Regions from separate parts of the Actinosynnema sp. NPDC023658 genome, predicted to be linked through region 1. Evidence: riboswitches for the same ligand, from Rfam matches in the RefSeq annotation. Region 1 holds a riboswitch; the other holds the start of a gene.
What was found. Region 1 has a riboswitch for glycine ahead of gcvP (aminomethyl-transferring glycine dehydrogenase). Riboswitches for the same ligand answer to the same signal wherever they lie in the genome.

Region 1 (7,492 bases):
TCGGCCGTGGCGTTGAGCTTCATCGTGCACGAGCCGAGCGGGATCATGCTGCGGTCCAGCGCGACGTCCTTGTCGGACAACGCGCGCAGGTAGCGCAGCAGCGCGGTCTCGGAGCGGTGCGAGTGGAACACCGGGTGGGTCAGGTAGTCGCTGGTGCGGCGCAGGTCGGCGGGGATGCCGTCGGCGGTGTCGGCGTCCAGGCCGTCCACGTCCGCGACGGTCACGCCGAACGCCTTCCACACCCGTTCCAGGTGGTCGCGCGTGGTGGTCTCGTCGCAGGCGATGGACACGACGTCCGCGTCGACCTGCCACAGGTTCACGCCCAGCTCGCGCGCGGCGGTGACGACGTCGGCGGCGCGGCCCTCGACCCTGGCCCGCACGGTGTCGAAGAACTCGCCGTGCACGACCTCGACGCCGTTCTCCAGCAGGCCGGCGGCCAGCACGGTCGCCATCCGGTGCGCGCGGGTCGCGATGGCCTTCAGCCCTTCCGGACCGTGGTACACCGCGTACATCGACGCGATCACCGCGAGCAGGACCTGCGCGGTGCAGATGTTGCTGGTCGCCTTCTCCCGGCGGATGTGCTGCTCCCGCGTCTGGAGGGCGAGGCGGTAGGCGAGCGAGCCGTCCGCGTCGACCGACACGCCGACGAGCCGTCCCGGCAGCTGCCGTTCGAGGCCCTGGCGCACCGCCATGTACCCGGCGTGCGGCCCGCCGAACCCGACCGGCACGCCGAACCGCTGGGTGGTGCCGACGACGACGTCCGCGCCGATCTCGCCGGGCGGGCGCAGCAGCGTCAACGACAGCAGGTCGGCCGCGACGACGACCTGCGCGCCCGCCTTGTGGACCTCCTCGATCACCGCCGCGTGGTCGCGGACCACACCGGACGCGCCGGGGTAGGACAGCAGCACGCCGAAGAAGTCGCCGCCCAGGCCGAGGCCCTCGATGCCCTGCGACAGGTCGGCGGTGACGATCTCGATGCCCAGCGGCTCGGCACGCGTCTCGATGACGGCCAGCGTCTGCGGCAGCGTGTCCGCGTCCACGACGAACTTGTCCGACTTGGACCGACCCGCCCGGCGGACCAGCGTCATCGCCTCGGCGGCGGCGGTGGACTCGTCCAGCATCGAGGCGTTGGCCAGCGGCAGGCAGGTCAGGTCGCCCACGACGGTCTGGAAGTTCAGCAGCGCTTCGAGCCTGCCCTGGGAGATCTCCGGCTGGTACGGCGTGTACGCCGTGTACCAGGCCGGGTTCTCCAGCACGTTGCGGCGGATCACCGGCGGGGTCGTCGTGCCGTAGTAGCCGAGGCCGATCATCTGCGTCATCGGGCGGTTCTGCGCCGCCAGGGCGCGCAGCTCGGCCAGCGCCTCGGTCTCGGTGGCGGGCGCGGGCAGGTCCAGCACCAGGTCGCGCTCGCGGATCGACTCGGGGATACCGTGCTGCGCGAGCTCCTCCAGCGAGCCGACACCGATCACGTCGAGGATGCGGGCCAGCTCCGCGGGCCGCGGGCCCACGTGCCGGTCGGCGAACGGGGTGCCGTGCTCGAGTGCGGCGAGGGGGATGCGGTCCTGCGTCATCGGTGCTGGCCTCCAGGGCTCCGGACAGACTTCTGCCGTTGCCCTCCCCCTCTGTCTTCCGCCCGACGTCGGGCGCCTGAGAGCTTCACCCGGCTGGCGGGCTTGCACCGTCGGCGGGGTCGGCCGGTTGTGCCCGACCCGCTTTCCAGAGGCGTCTCACCCGCGCGGTCCTTTGCACCTGAGAGGTTCCGGGGAGGATTTGCTCCTTCGGCGCCGAGGCTGGCTCGGACTCTCCCGCGCGGGATAAAGCGACTACGCGCGAAAGACTACCCGCTGGACGTGCGGGCAATGCCGTCGCGCGACGTGGATCTCAGTGCCCGGTACGCCGCCTGCCCGCCGCCGGTCGCTCGCAGTCGGTCGCTCGCAGTCGGTCTCCGGTCGCTCGCCGTGGGCCTCGGGCCGCTTCCGACCCTCCGGTGGCCTCTCTCGTCCGCCTCAGCCGATGGCCCGGGTGCGGCGGCGGCGGGACAGCTCGTCGTCGGACGGCTCCACGATCTCGGCCCCGTCAGCGCGTTCGGCGGGGAAGTCGTGGATCGTGCCGCTGATCTCCCGCATCGCGCCGCTGACCGCGATGCCGAACACCCCTTGGCCGCCCTGCAGCAGGTCGACCACCTCCTCCGGGGACGTGCACTCGTAGACCGTCGTCCCGTCGCTGAAGAGCGTGATCCGGGCCAGGTCCTGCACGCCGCGGCGGCGCAGGTGGTCGACCGCGACCCGGATGTTCTGCAGCGAGACGCCGGTGTCCAGCAGTCTCTTGACGACCTTGAGGACGAGGATGTCCTTGAACGAGTAGAGCCGCTGGCTGCCTGAGCCCTGGGCACTCCTTATCGTCGGGTTGACCAACCCCGTGCGCGCCCAGTAGTCCAGCTGGCGGTAGGTGATGCCCGCGATCTGGCACGCGGCGGGGCCGCGGTACCCGACCAGTTCGTCCGGCAGCGAGGAGTCCGGGAACAGTTCACCCTGTTCACCGGATCCGGCCCGGATGGGCGCTTCCTCGACCACGCCTGCCTCCCCTCGGTCCGGTCACGACGACCGGCGACCAACGTGAAGCCGCCGCGGTGCCCGAATAACACCGTGGCAATTCACCTGAGTTCGACGGTAAGACCGCCTAGGGGGCAGGTCAACGCGACGCGCGGGGCGTGTCTGGCCTCAACGTGAGGTTGAGGTTGAGAGAGTCGCCCGGCGTAAGCCATTCGGATGACGTTTAGTGATCGTTTAGCCGAACGATGTTGACGTTGTGTAATCCGAACTTGTGACACCCGGAGGTGGCACGCGGGGTTGATCCACAACGCACCGCACACACTTGCGAAGGGCCGTCCCCGGCGCCCGACCGCCGTCCCGGCCCTTCGCAAGTGCCGACCTTTGTCAAGCACCCGACCCGCTTGTCCACACCCCCACCGCGCCTGCCCTAGTTGTCCACAGGCAGCCGCCGGACACACGGGCGACAGGACCCCCGGGCGGGCAGGAAGGGCCACAGGCGGGGCCGCGAGTGAGGCCGCAGGCGGTAAGCGGGCCAGCGGGGCCGCAGGCTGGCAACGGGAGCGCTGGCGGGTGGCGTGGATGGGTGGCGGCAGCGGGCGGGCGGTGGCTCGCGAGCGGGTAGCAGAGGCGGGCGGGCGGCGAGCGGGCAGCGGCAGCGGAGGCGCGCGGAGAGCGCGGGTGTGTGGCGAGTGAGGGTGCGGCGGGATGGAGCGCGCCGGATCAGCGGTCCAGCGGTGCAGGGGGCGGAGGCCTGTGGCGACGCGCGGCCGGGCAGCGCGCGATGCGGGGCTTGGCTCGGGTGTGGACGGCGCGAGGTGGACAGTGCTGGATGGACCCGTGGAGGAGCGTGGCTACCAGCGCGGCTCAGAAGCAGCCCGGACTACGTGAAGACGCGACGCCTACCGGCCCCACCGCGACGAAGTTCGACCGGCACGGTCTGGGCGCACCACACCGACCGGCAGCCGGTGGGTGGCCTGGTCGCGTACCGCGCTCGGCCGCTGCGAGGCGGCTGAGTGCGGGGCGGCACGTGTCGAGACCCGAGTGCCCGCGGCCTACGTGTCGGCGCCGCGGAAGTCTTCCGGGGACACCGAGTCGAGGAACTCGCGGAACTTCTCGACCTCGTCCTCCTGCTCGTCCGGGATGATGAGGCCCGCCTCCGCCAGCACGGACTCCTCGGCGTGGATCGGCACGCCGATCCTCAGGGCCAGCGCCACGGAGTCGCTGGGCCGCGCCGACACCCGGATGTCGCCGTCGAACACGAGTTCCGCGAAGTACGTGCCCTCCTGCAGGTCCGTGATCCGCACCTGCTCCAACTGCCTGCCGAGGGCCCCGATGACGTCCTTGAGCAAGTCGTGCGTCAACGGCCGGGCAGGACGGACACCTTGCTGCTCCAACGCGATCGCCGTGGCCTCGACCGATCCGATCCAGATCGGCAGGTACCGTTCGCCCTCGGTTTCACGCAGCAGCAGGATCGGCTGGTTGGCGGGCAGTTCCACCCGCACGCCGACGACGCGCATTTCGCTCATCGGGTCTCGCCTCCCTCAGCGCGCTGAAATTCTGGCGTCCCCGCTACCTCACGAGGATCCCCCACGTACAGTTTCGACGCTACCCGCCAAGCGGGCTCAGTGCGCAACCGCCCGCCGGCTTCCCATCACGATCCCGCGCGCTTCCGATCACGATGCGGACACGCGTTCACCTGGGCGAAACAGGGCGGCCGACCACGTCGCGCAGACCCACCTTCACCAGCAGTGCGTGCAGGGTGACCGAGAGCGCCGCCACTTCCCGCACGACGTCGTCCGCACCGGCCCGGTCGCGTTGCCGGTCCGCCGCGCCGACGACCTGCTCGACCAGCCCTACGTCGTGGTCGGCGGCGGCGCGGAACGGGTGCAGGTGGTGCGCCGGCACCCCGTGCTCGACCATCGCCCGCACGGTCGACGCGATCTGCACCGCCTCGTGGTCGTACAACCCGCCCGCACCGGCCCTGATCAGGCCGTGCCGCTCCAGGTCCGCCAGCACACCGGGCTCGACGCCGGCCCGCGCCAGCAGGTCCTCGCGGGTGACGCGGTGCCCGGCGGGCGGGGCGAGGTCGGCCGCGCGCAACGCCTTGGACGCGCCGTGGTCGGCCGCCTCCAGCTGCTCCTTGATGACCTTCAGCGGCAGGTACCGGTCGCGTTGGGCGGACAGCACGTACCGCAGGCGGTCCACGTCCGCGGACGTGAACTGCCGGTACCCGGAGGCCGTGCGCGCCGGGCGGACCAACCCCTCCGACTCCAGGAATCGGATCTTGGAGATGGTGACGTCGGGGAAGTCGGGTCGCAGCTGCGCCAGCACCGCCCCGATGCTCAACCCCCCGCGTGGCCGCCCGGCCGCCGTCACCGGAGCCCCATCGCTCAGGCCCCCTGGCCCCCGGCGCCCGGACCGGTCAGGAACACCAGGCGGAACTTGCCGATCTGCACCTCGTCGCCGTTCGCCAGCACCGCCTGGTCGACGGGCTCGCGGTTGACGTAGGTGCCGTTGAGGCTGCCCACGTCGATGACCACGAACTCGCCGCCTTCACGGCGGAACTCGGCGTGGCGGCGGGAGACCGTCACGTCGTCGAGGAAGATGTCGCTGTCGGGGTGCCGCCCCGCGCTGGTCGTGTCGCGGTCCAGCAGGAACCTCGACCCCGCGTTGGGGCCGCGCTTGACCACGAGCAGAGCCGATCCGGCGGGCAGCGCGTCGACACCCGCGACGGCCGGCTCCTGGGCGGGCGCCTCGGCGCCCTCGACCTCGGCGAGGAAGTCGGCCCGGAAGACGGAGGTCCGCTCCGGGGACTGCTCGGGCGGAACGCCTGGCCCGTCGTTCGTGCTCACCTGAGCTCTCCTCCTGCTGCTGGAACTCTCGAGACCGCTAGAACCTATCGTGCCCGAACCCTTGTCTGAGGGGCGGCTCCCCCACCGACCGAAGAGCCGCCGGAAGATCGACGTCACCCCTGCGCCGCCAGCTCCTGGTACGCGGCGGCGTCGAGCAGGTCGTCGACCGCGGTCGGGTCGTCCAGCCGCAGCTCCACCATCCAACCCTCGCCGTACGGGTCCGTGTTCACCAGGTCGGGCTGCTGGTCCAGCGAGTCGTTGCGCGCGACGACCTCACCGGCGAGCGGCGCGTAGATGTCGGACACGCTCTTGGTGGACTCCACCTCGCCGAGGGTCTGACCGGCCGCGACCTGCTCGCCGAGCTCGGGCAGCTGGACGAACACGACGTCGCCGAGCTGCTCCTGGGCGTAGTCGGTGATGCCCACGCGCACGGTGTCCTCACCTGTGCGCAGCACCCACTCATGTTCCTCGGTGTACTTGAGCTCCTCGGGAATCACCGCGGTGTGCTCCTTCAGTGACGGTGGATCTTCGCTGCCGGATCTTCCCACGTCGGCGTTCAGGCCGGCGCGACCCCCGGCCGTCGACGCATCGCGAGGGTGAACTGGTAGACGTACAGCACCCCCGACCACAGGTACAAGGCCCCGCCCCAGACCATGAACGCGTACGCCACGGGCCGGGCGACCTGCGCGGCGGTGGAGGTGCCCTGGGCGAGCAGGAGCATGGGGAACGCGTACAGCAGGTTGAACGTCGCCGCCTTGCCCAGGTAGTTCACCTCGAACGGGCCGTAGCCGCGACTCCGGAGCACGGGCAGGCACACGCCGACGACGACCTCGCGGCCGACCAGCACCACAGCCACCCACCAGGGCACGATGCCGCGCACGACGAACGCGAGCAGCGTGGCGAGGATGTAGAGCCGGTCGGCGGCCGGGTCGAGCAGCGCGCCGAGCCTGCTGGCCTGGTCGAGCCAGCGGGCGACCTTGCCGTCGAGCCAGTCGGACAGGCCCGCCGCGACCAGCACGACCAGCGCCCAGCCGTCGGCGTGGGGCACGAGCAGCAGGTACAGGAACAGGGGCACGCCGAGCAGCCGCAACACGCTCAGCGCGTTCGGGATGGTCAGCAGCCGGTCGGCTGGATCGTGCGACACGTCCGCACTGTAGAGGGCCGCCCGGCGTGCCCCGGTGGCCGACTCGCGGTGCGACGTGGCCGGAGGACCCGCGGTGGCCCGTCGAAGGGGCTCGCGGTGTCCGGCGGTGGTCGACGCGCGGTGCCGGCGCGGCACGGTCGGTGCGGGTCGTACCCGCTCGGGTGGGCGGGGTCGACCGGCGTTCGTCCGGGTGTTCGAGGTCCGGGATCGTCCGGTTGTTCGAGGTCCGAGGGTCAGTTGTTCGAGCGGGTGCGGCTCCAGCCGCGGCGTTGCAGCTCGTCACCGCTGAGCGCTTGGGGACGACCCCGGTCGTCGACGCCGACCCAGCGGGCGCGGAAACCTTCGAGCACGTAGGCGTGGCCCTTGCTCCAGACCACGCTGCAGGGAGCTGTGGGCAGCGGCGCCGCGACCGCGGTGACGGCACGCACTGCCCTGTGCTTCGCGGGCTCGGACTCGGTTTCCGTTCTGGTGCTCATCTGAAATCCCTCCACCAGGGTTGTCGCTCACGGCTCTCGCGGCGTTATCCCCGTCACCCGATTCTGCGCGACCGCGGTCCGGACCACCTCCGCATTCGTGCCCAGTCGCGCCCGCCGGGCGGTCTCGTCGGTGAGTTGCCCGGACGCCGCCGAAGCGCTTCTCCCGAGGTGTAACCGGTCCCAGCGGTACCAAACCGTTCACCGTCCGTCACCCACCGCACGCCGAATCGCGCACTACACTGGCACTGATCAGGCGCCGCCCACCGCGCTTGTGGTGCCGCGACGGGCTACGTACGGTGGGTGGCGCAGCGGTTGAGCCAACAGCCGCGCCGGGAAGTCCGGCTAGCGGGATTGTTTCCGCCACGCTGCTGCTCTGCGCTGCGCGCACGTCTGCACGTGCGCGCGTCCGGGCTTCCCGATTCAGCGGTTCACAGCGGAAGAGGAGTGCCTCGTGACGGTTCAGGATCC
Region 2 (6,861 bases), on a different contig from region 1:
CCGACGTGTCCAGGTCGTTGCGCCGCGCCAGCGCCGCGAGCACCCCGGAGGCGAGGGTGATCGGCTTGACGCTGTGCAGCGAACCGCGCTTTCCCCTGCCACGCGGTGTGCGCACCGCGTCGAAGATCAAGGCTTCGCTCATGTACTCAACGGTAGGCACCGCGCCGCGATCTGCCCATGACCGCGCGAGGTGACTTATTAGCTCAGCACCTTGTCCATGATCTCGCCGTCGCCGGCGAAGCCCAGGCGGACGTAGAGCCGCCGTGCCGGCTCGTTGCCCCGGAACACCCGCAGCTGCACCCGCGCCCACCCCTCCTCCCGGGCCCACGCCACCACGTCGGCCACCAGCGCCTCCCCGACGCCCTGCCGGCGGAACTCCGGCTTCACCCACATGGAATAGAGGTAGAGCACGTCCGGGTGAACCTCGTGCGGCACACCGGCGACGAGCCCGACCGGTCCGGACTCCTCGGCCACCACCTTCACCCCGTGGTCCGACCCGAGCAGCTCCCGCCACCGCGCCTCGTCGAACCGGCTCTCCAGGGCGAGCGTCGACCCGAAGGCCTCGGGATCGCTGCTCAACGCGGTCAGCCGGATGTCACGCCACGTCGCCCAGTCCGCGGGCCCGAGCCGCCGAAGTCGCATGCCCCCAGTCTTCCGCAGACATCCTGACATTTGCGCTCACGAACTGCGGCCACCCTGGGGTGCTGCGGTCATGGCGGTGGGATCCGGTCGGTGGGAACGTCGACACCATGCCTACTCGCCGTTCCGCATGGATGACCGGGGACCTGGACCAGCTGCGCGAGCTGGCCCGCACGTTCTTCGCGAAGGAGGTCGTCCCGCACCAGGAGCGCTGGGCCGAGCAGAAGCAGGTGGACCGGGGCTTCTGGAACAAGGCCGGTGAGCTGGGCCTGCTGTGCCTGTCGATCCCCGAGGAGTACGGCGGTGGCGGCGGCACGTTCGCGCACGAGGCCGTGCTGCTGGAGGAGCAGGCGTGGTGCGGCGACAGCTCGTGGGGCAACAGCGTGCACAGCGGGATCGTCGCCCACTACATCAACTCCTACGGCACGGACGAGCAGAAGCGGCGCTGGCTGCCGGGGATGGCGTCCGGCGAGTACGTCGGCGCGATCGCCATGTCCGAGCCCGGCGGCGGCTCCGACCTGCAGAACATCAAGACCCGGGCGCTGCGGGACGGTGACGAGTACGTCCTGTCGGGCTCGAAGACGTTCATCACCAACGGCGTGCAGGCCGACCTGGTGATCGTCGTCGCCAAGACCGACCCGAGCCAGGGCGCGACCGGCATCTCCCTGCTGGTCGTGGAGACCGCGCAGGCGCCGGGGTTCCGCCGCGGCCGGGTGCTGGACAAGGTCGGGATGAAGGGCCAGGACACCGCCGAGCTGTTCTTCGACGACGTCCGCGTGCCCGCGGCGAACCTGCTCGGCACCGGCGAGGGCCAGGGGTTCATCCAGTTGATGCAGCAGCTGCCGCAGGAACGGCTGATCATCGCGGTGGCGTCGGTGGCGGGCATCGAGGCGGCGGTGGACCTCACCCTGGCCTACGTCAAGGACCGCACGGCGTTCGGCCGGGAGCTGATCAAGTTCCAGAACACCCGGTTCAAGCTGGCCGAGTGCGCCACCGAGGCGCGCGTGACCAGGGCGTTCGTCGACCAGTGCGTGCAGGACCACCTGGAGGGCCGGCTGGACGTGCCCACCGCGGCCATGGCCAAGTGGTGGTCCACCGAACGGCTCTGCCAGGTGGTCGACGAGTGCGTGCAGCTGTTCGGCGGCTACGGCTACATGACGGAGTACCCGATCGCGCGCGCGTGGGCGGACGCGCGCGTGCAGAAGATCTACGGGGGCACGAACGAGATCATGAAGGAAATCATCGCGAGGTCCCTCTAGTGCCGGGGCCGCTGGAGGGGCTGAAGGTCGTCGAGCTGGCCGGGCTCGCGCCGGGGCCGTTCGGCTGCATGGTGCTGGCCGACCTGGGCGCGTCGGTGGTCCGGGTGGACCGGGTAGGTGGCACGCCCGGTTCGACCAGCGCAGGGGTGCCGCTGCTGGGGCGCGGGCGGCGGTCGATCGGCGTGGACGTGCGCCGACCCGAGGGCGCCGAGCTGGTGCTCCGGCTGGTCGCGGAGTCGGACGTGCTGGTCGAGGGCTACCGGCCGGGCGTGGTGGAGCGGCTGGGCATCGGCCCGGCGCAGTGCCTGGCCCGCAACCCGCGGCTGGTCTACGGGCGGATGACCGGGTGGGGCCAGGACGGGCCGCTGGCCGACCGCGCCGGGCACGACATCAACTACATCGCGGTGGCGGGCGCGCTGGAGCCGATCGGCCGGGCGGGTGCGCCGCCGACCGTGCCGCTCAACCTCATCGGTGACTTCGGCGGCGGCGGGCTGCTGCTGGCGATGGGCGTGCTGGCGGCGCTCTACGAGCGGGAGCGGTCCGGGCGCGGGCAGGTGGTGGACGCGGCCATGGTCGACGGCGCCGCGCTGCTGACGACGTTCGTGCACGGGATGTCGTCGATGGGCGCCTGGCCCGGCGGCCGCGGGGAGAACCTGCTGGACGGCGGTGCGCCGTTCTACGACGTCTACGAGGCGGCGGACGGCCGGTTCGTCAGCGTCGGGGCGCTGGAGGAGAAGTTCTACGACGAGCTGCTCGCGGTGCTCGGGCTGGCCGACGCCGGGCTGCCGGGGCGGCACGACCCGGCCAACTGGCCGGAGCTGCGGTCCCGCATCGCCGCGGCGGTCGCCACCCGGACGAGGGACGAGTGGGCGGCGCTGGCCGAGGGGACCGACGCGTGCCTCGCGCCCGTGCTGGCACCGGGCGAGGCGCCCGCGCACGTGCACAACGCGCGGCGGGGGACGTTCGTCGAGGTGGGCGGGGTGGCGCAGCCGGCGCCCGCGCCCCGGTTCGGTCGGACTCCCGCCGGGACACCGGGCCCGCCGCCCGCGGTGGGGGAGCACACGGCCGAGGTGCTGGCCGAGCTGGGACTGGGGCCGGACGAGGTGGCCGGGCTGCGGCGGGCCGGGGTGGTCGGCTGAGCCGTCGCGCCCCGCGTGATCCGCCTCGCGTCGACGGGCCCAGGTGGACAGGGCCGGGTGGACGGGGCCGGGCGAACGGGGACCGGGTGCACCGGCTCGGGTGAACTTCGGGTGAACCGGCTGGGTGTGAACGGGCCCGCGCGTGATCGAAAAGAGGGCGCGAGAAATCACCTGATGGGGTACTGGAAATGAGTGGCGGCCGACATCGGCCTTTGTCACGCTCGGTGCGTGCTCCGGCGCAATCAGGTGATGGGCTGTGAAGGATGACGGTGTCGCTGCACCTCGGTGTCCGTGCCAGGGGGGTGGGCGAGTGCCCGTACCTTGGTGATCGGCGGGACCGCAGGTCCCCTTGATCGTCCGATCGGGTGACAGCAGGCAGGGTTCAAGCATGTCTGCGTGGCCGATCCTGCGACCGGTCGAGCGATGGCGGCGGGTTCGATCGTCATCGTCCGGGTGAATGGGGGACCATGACGGTCGACACGACCGGAGCGGCGCTCGGCCGCCCTGCCCAGTGACACGGACGGAGACCGATCAGTGAACGTCAAGAAGGTGGTGACACTGGCGGCGGTCGCGCTGGTGCTGTTCCTCCTGATCACCCGGCCGAACGAGTCCGCCGAGGCGGTGCGGACCGCGCTCGGGTGGCTGCAGTCCGGCGCGGAGTCGATCATCACCTTCGTCCGCAGCCTCTTCGGCTAGGGGCGCCGGGCCGACCCCGCCGAACTCCGCTCAATGCGGTCACGAGGGGTGACCATGCACCCTGGCGGTTGCACCGTACGGGTGGAATGAGGGCTATAACGCCCTGGTAACAGGGTTTTGGACAAACCAGGGTCTAGCGGTTGTCGTTAGCCGCTAATACGGTGCGTCGCATTGGCTGATCTTCGACCGATGAGGAGGCAGAATGGTCGAGGACTCCGGAGTCGACGAGCTGTTGCGGCAGTGGGCGGCTGAGCGCTCGGACGACGCCGAGCTGCAGGAGGTGAACCGGATCAAGGACGCGTGGCTCGCGGAAGCCCCGCCGTCCGCGCCGGGGATCCCGGTGCAGCGGGCGAATGGCGGTCCCCGCGGCCTGGTGAAGGTCGAGTCCGCGGATCCGGCGTACGTGACGGCGATGCGGAAGCGGGCGCCCGAGGTGCCCGAGGTCCTGCTCGCGGCCGCCGCCAGCTACTGGCAGCTGGTGGGCGACCTGTCCGAGGCGGAGCTGTGGTGGGACGCGGGCATCAGCCCGTTGGACCAGCGCGCTCTGGACTACCGGGCGGCCGGGCTCACGCCCGCCGACCTCGGTCGTCGCCTCGGCCCGATGACGGTGCTCCAGCACCTGCGTCGGGGTAGCGCGGCGGCCTGGTGCGTGGCCAGGTTGCAGAGGCAACGCCGGGACGGCGTGGCCTAGGTCCGACGAAGTCGGGGCGGGCTCCTGCGGTCGAGGAGCCCACGCCTTGAGGGGCGGGCTCCTGCGCGGGGAGCCCCAGCCCGCGGGAACGCACGAAGTACTCTTGAGCCGTGCGACGCCTCATCACCCCCAAGCGGCTGGCCGTCGCGGCCCTCTGCGTGGCGTCGCTGGTCGTGTGCTGCGGCCTGGCCTACTGGCAGTGGGAGCGCTTCTCCGAGGCCGGTGGCACGTTCCAGAACCTCGGTTACGTCTTCCAGTGGCCGCTGTTCGGCCTCTTCCCCGCGTTCGTGGTGTGGCGCATGGTCAGGCTGGAGTCGCGCCGCAAGGCCGAGGCCGCCACGTCCGGGACCGCGCCGCACGCCGCCCCCGACGCTCCACCGCACGCCGCTCCCGAGCCTGCGCCGCACGTCGCAACCGACGTTGCGCCGCACGCCGCTCCCGGTGCCGACGAGGTCGCCCCGGAGCCGGTGGCCGTGCCGTCGCAGCCGGTCGTTACCGTTGAGCCCGTCAGAGCACCCGCGGCGGACGACGAGGACGAGGAGCTGGCGGCCTACAACCGCATGCTCGCCGCCCTCCACGCGCGGGACCAGCGGTGAAGCGAAGGTAGGGCGATGAGCGGCGCGTTGAGCAGGTTCCGGTTCATGGCTTACGTGGTCGGTGTCGGCCTCCTGCTGCTCGTGGTCGCCATGATCGCCAAGTACGCGGGCGGCAACGCGGGCATGGTGCGGGTCGTCGGCCCGGTGCACGGCTTCCTCTACGCGGTCTACCTGGTGCTCACCGTCGACCTCGCGCTCAAGGCCCGCTGGTCGATCAAGGGGACCGTCCTGGTGCTGCTCGCGGGCACGATCCCGTTCGTGTCGTTCTACGCCGAGCGCAAGGTGGTCGAGAGCGTCCGGGCCGAGAAGGGCCTGTGACCGGGGTTGACCCCGCCCGCCGGGCACCCCTAGCGTCTGGCGGTACCAACTGAACACGGCCGTCGATGTCGCGCGGGAGAGTCCCCGATCGGGGCGCCGAAGGAGCAACTCCTCCCCGGAATCTCTCAGGCACAGCTACCGCGCGACGAAGGCAACTCTGGAAAGCAGGCGTGCCCGGTGCGCCTCGCCCACGGTGCAAGCCGCCCTCACCCGGTGGCGAAGCTCTCAGGCTCATGACAGAGGGGGAGGCTCTCTCGACGAGGAGTCTCCGGTGGACCGTGTCATCCTTCACCCGTGTAGTTCCCGGACTGGCCAGCGCCCGCCGACCCGACCGGTCGGCCCCGCCGCCACGTCCGCACCCAGGGAGGACCCCGCCTGATGGAAAGCCGCCGCACGCCCCTGCACGCCGAGCACGAGGCGCTGGGGGCCATGTTCACCGACTTCGCGGGCTGGCGGATGCCGCTGCGCTACGACAGCGAGCTGGCCGAGCACCACGCGGTGCGCACGTCGGCGGGCCTGTTCGACCTGACCCACATGGGTGAGATCGTGCTCACCGGCCCGGAGGCGGGCGCCGCGCTCGACCACGCCCTCGTCGGCCACGCGTCCGCGATCGGCGTCGGCCGCGCCCGCTACACGATGATCTGCGAGGCAGACGGCGGCGTCATCGACGACCTGATCGTGTACCGCCTCGACCCCGCCGCGCCCTCCGCTGGGGAACGCACGTCGGCCGATTCCAACGCGCCCTCCGCTGGGGAACGCACGTCGGCCGATTCCAATGCGCCCTCCGCTGGGGAACGCACGTCGGCCGGCGACGCCGAGTACCTGGTCGTCGCGAACGCCTCCAACGCCGCCGTGGTGCACGAGGCGCTGGTCGAGCGGGCCAAGGGCTTCGACACCTCGGTCGAGGACAGGTCCACCGACTACGCGCTGCTCGCCGTGCAGGGCCCGAAGGCCACCGCGATCCTCGCCGGCCTCACGCCCACCGACCTCGGCACCGTGAAGTACTACGCCTCCTACCCGACCGAGGTGGCGGGCAAGCCGGTGCTGCTGGCCCGCACCGGCTACACCGGCGAGGACGGCTTCGAGCTGTTCGTCGCGCCGGACGACGCCGCGCACGTCTGGCAGGCGCTGCTGGAGGCGGGCCGGCCGCACGACCTCAGGCCCGCGGGTCTCGGCTGCCGCGACACGCTCCGGCTGGAGGCGGGCATGCCGCTGTACGGCAACGAGCTGGGCCGCGACCGCACGCCGTTCCACGCGAACCTCGGCCGGGTGGTGAAGCTCGACAAGCCGGGCGACTTCGTCGGCCGCGACGCGCTGGCCGCCACCGCCGAGCAGGGCGTGGACCAGGTCCTGGTCGGCCTCAAGACCACCTCCCGCCGCGCGCCCCGGCACGGGTACCCGGTGCTGGACGCGGCGGGCGAGCGGATCGGTGAGGTGACCAGCGGCGCGTTGTCACCGACCCTCGGGTACTCGGTGGCGATGGCGTACGTCGCCGTCGGCAGCACCGAGCCCGGCACCGCGCT

Region 2: another riboswitch for glycine. It lies ahead of gcvT (glycine cleavage system aminomethyltransferase GcvT); the one in region 1 lies ahead of gcvP (aminomethyl-transferring glycine dehydrogenase).

Annotation. Positions count from the first base shown of each region.
Region 1 covers NZ_JBFAAX010000219.1:535-8,026, reverse strand. Annotated here, with positions in the region: gene gcvP (aminomethyl-transferring glycine dehydrogenase) at 1-1,571, opposite strand, end outside; glycine riboswitch at 1,727-1,818, opposite strand; gene AB0G02_RS21415 (MerR family transcriptional regulator) at 2,007-2,573, opposite strand; gene AB0G02_RS21410 (bifunctional nuclease family protein) at 3,605-4,078, opposite strand; gene AB0G02_RS21405 (MerR family transcriptional regulator) at 4,245-4,928, opposite strand; gene garA (glycogen accumulation regulator GarA) at 4,943-5,404, opposite strand; gene gcvH (glycine cleavage system protein GcvH) at 5,518-5,901, opposite strand; gene AB0G02_RS21390 (CDP-alcohol phosphatidyltransferase family protein) at 5,961-6,548, opposite strand; gene AB0G02_RS21385 (hypothetical protein) at 6,782-7,024, opposite strand; gene AB0G02_RS21380 (STAS domain-containing protein) at 7,476-7,492, shown strand, end outside.
Region 2 covers NZ_JBFAAX010000100.1:4,826-11,686, forward strand. Annotated here, with positions in the region: gene AB0G02_RS14355 (acetyl-CoA C-acetyltransferase) at 1-142, opposite strand, end outside; gene AB0G02_RS14360 (GNAT family N-acetyltransferase) at 199-642, opposite strand; gene AB0G02_RS14365 (acyl-CoA dehydrogenase family protein) at 750-1,898, shown strand; gene AB0G02_RS14370 (CaiB/BaiF CoA-transferase family protein) at 1,898-3,037, shown strand; gene AB0G02_RS14375 (hypothetical protein) at 3,572-3,733, shown strand; gene AB0G02_RS14380 (helix-turn-helix transcriptional regulator) at 3,936-4,424, shown strand; gene AB0G02_RS14385 (hypothetical protein) at 4,535-5,020, shown strand; gene AB0G02_RS14390 (DUF3817 domain-containing protein) at 5,036-5,338, shown strand; glycine riboswitch at 5,402-5,489, shown strand; glycine riboswitch at 5,490-5,588, shown strand; gene gcvT (glycine cleavage system aminomethyltransferase GcvT) at 5,714-6,861, shown strand, end outside.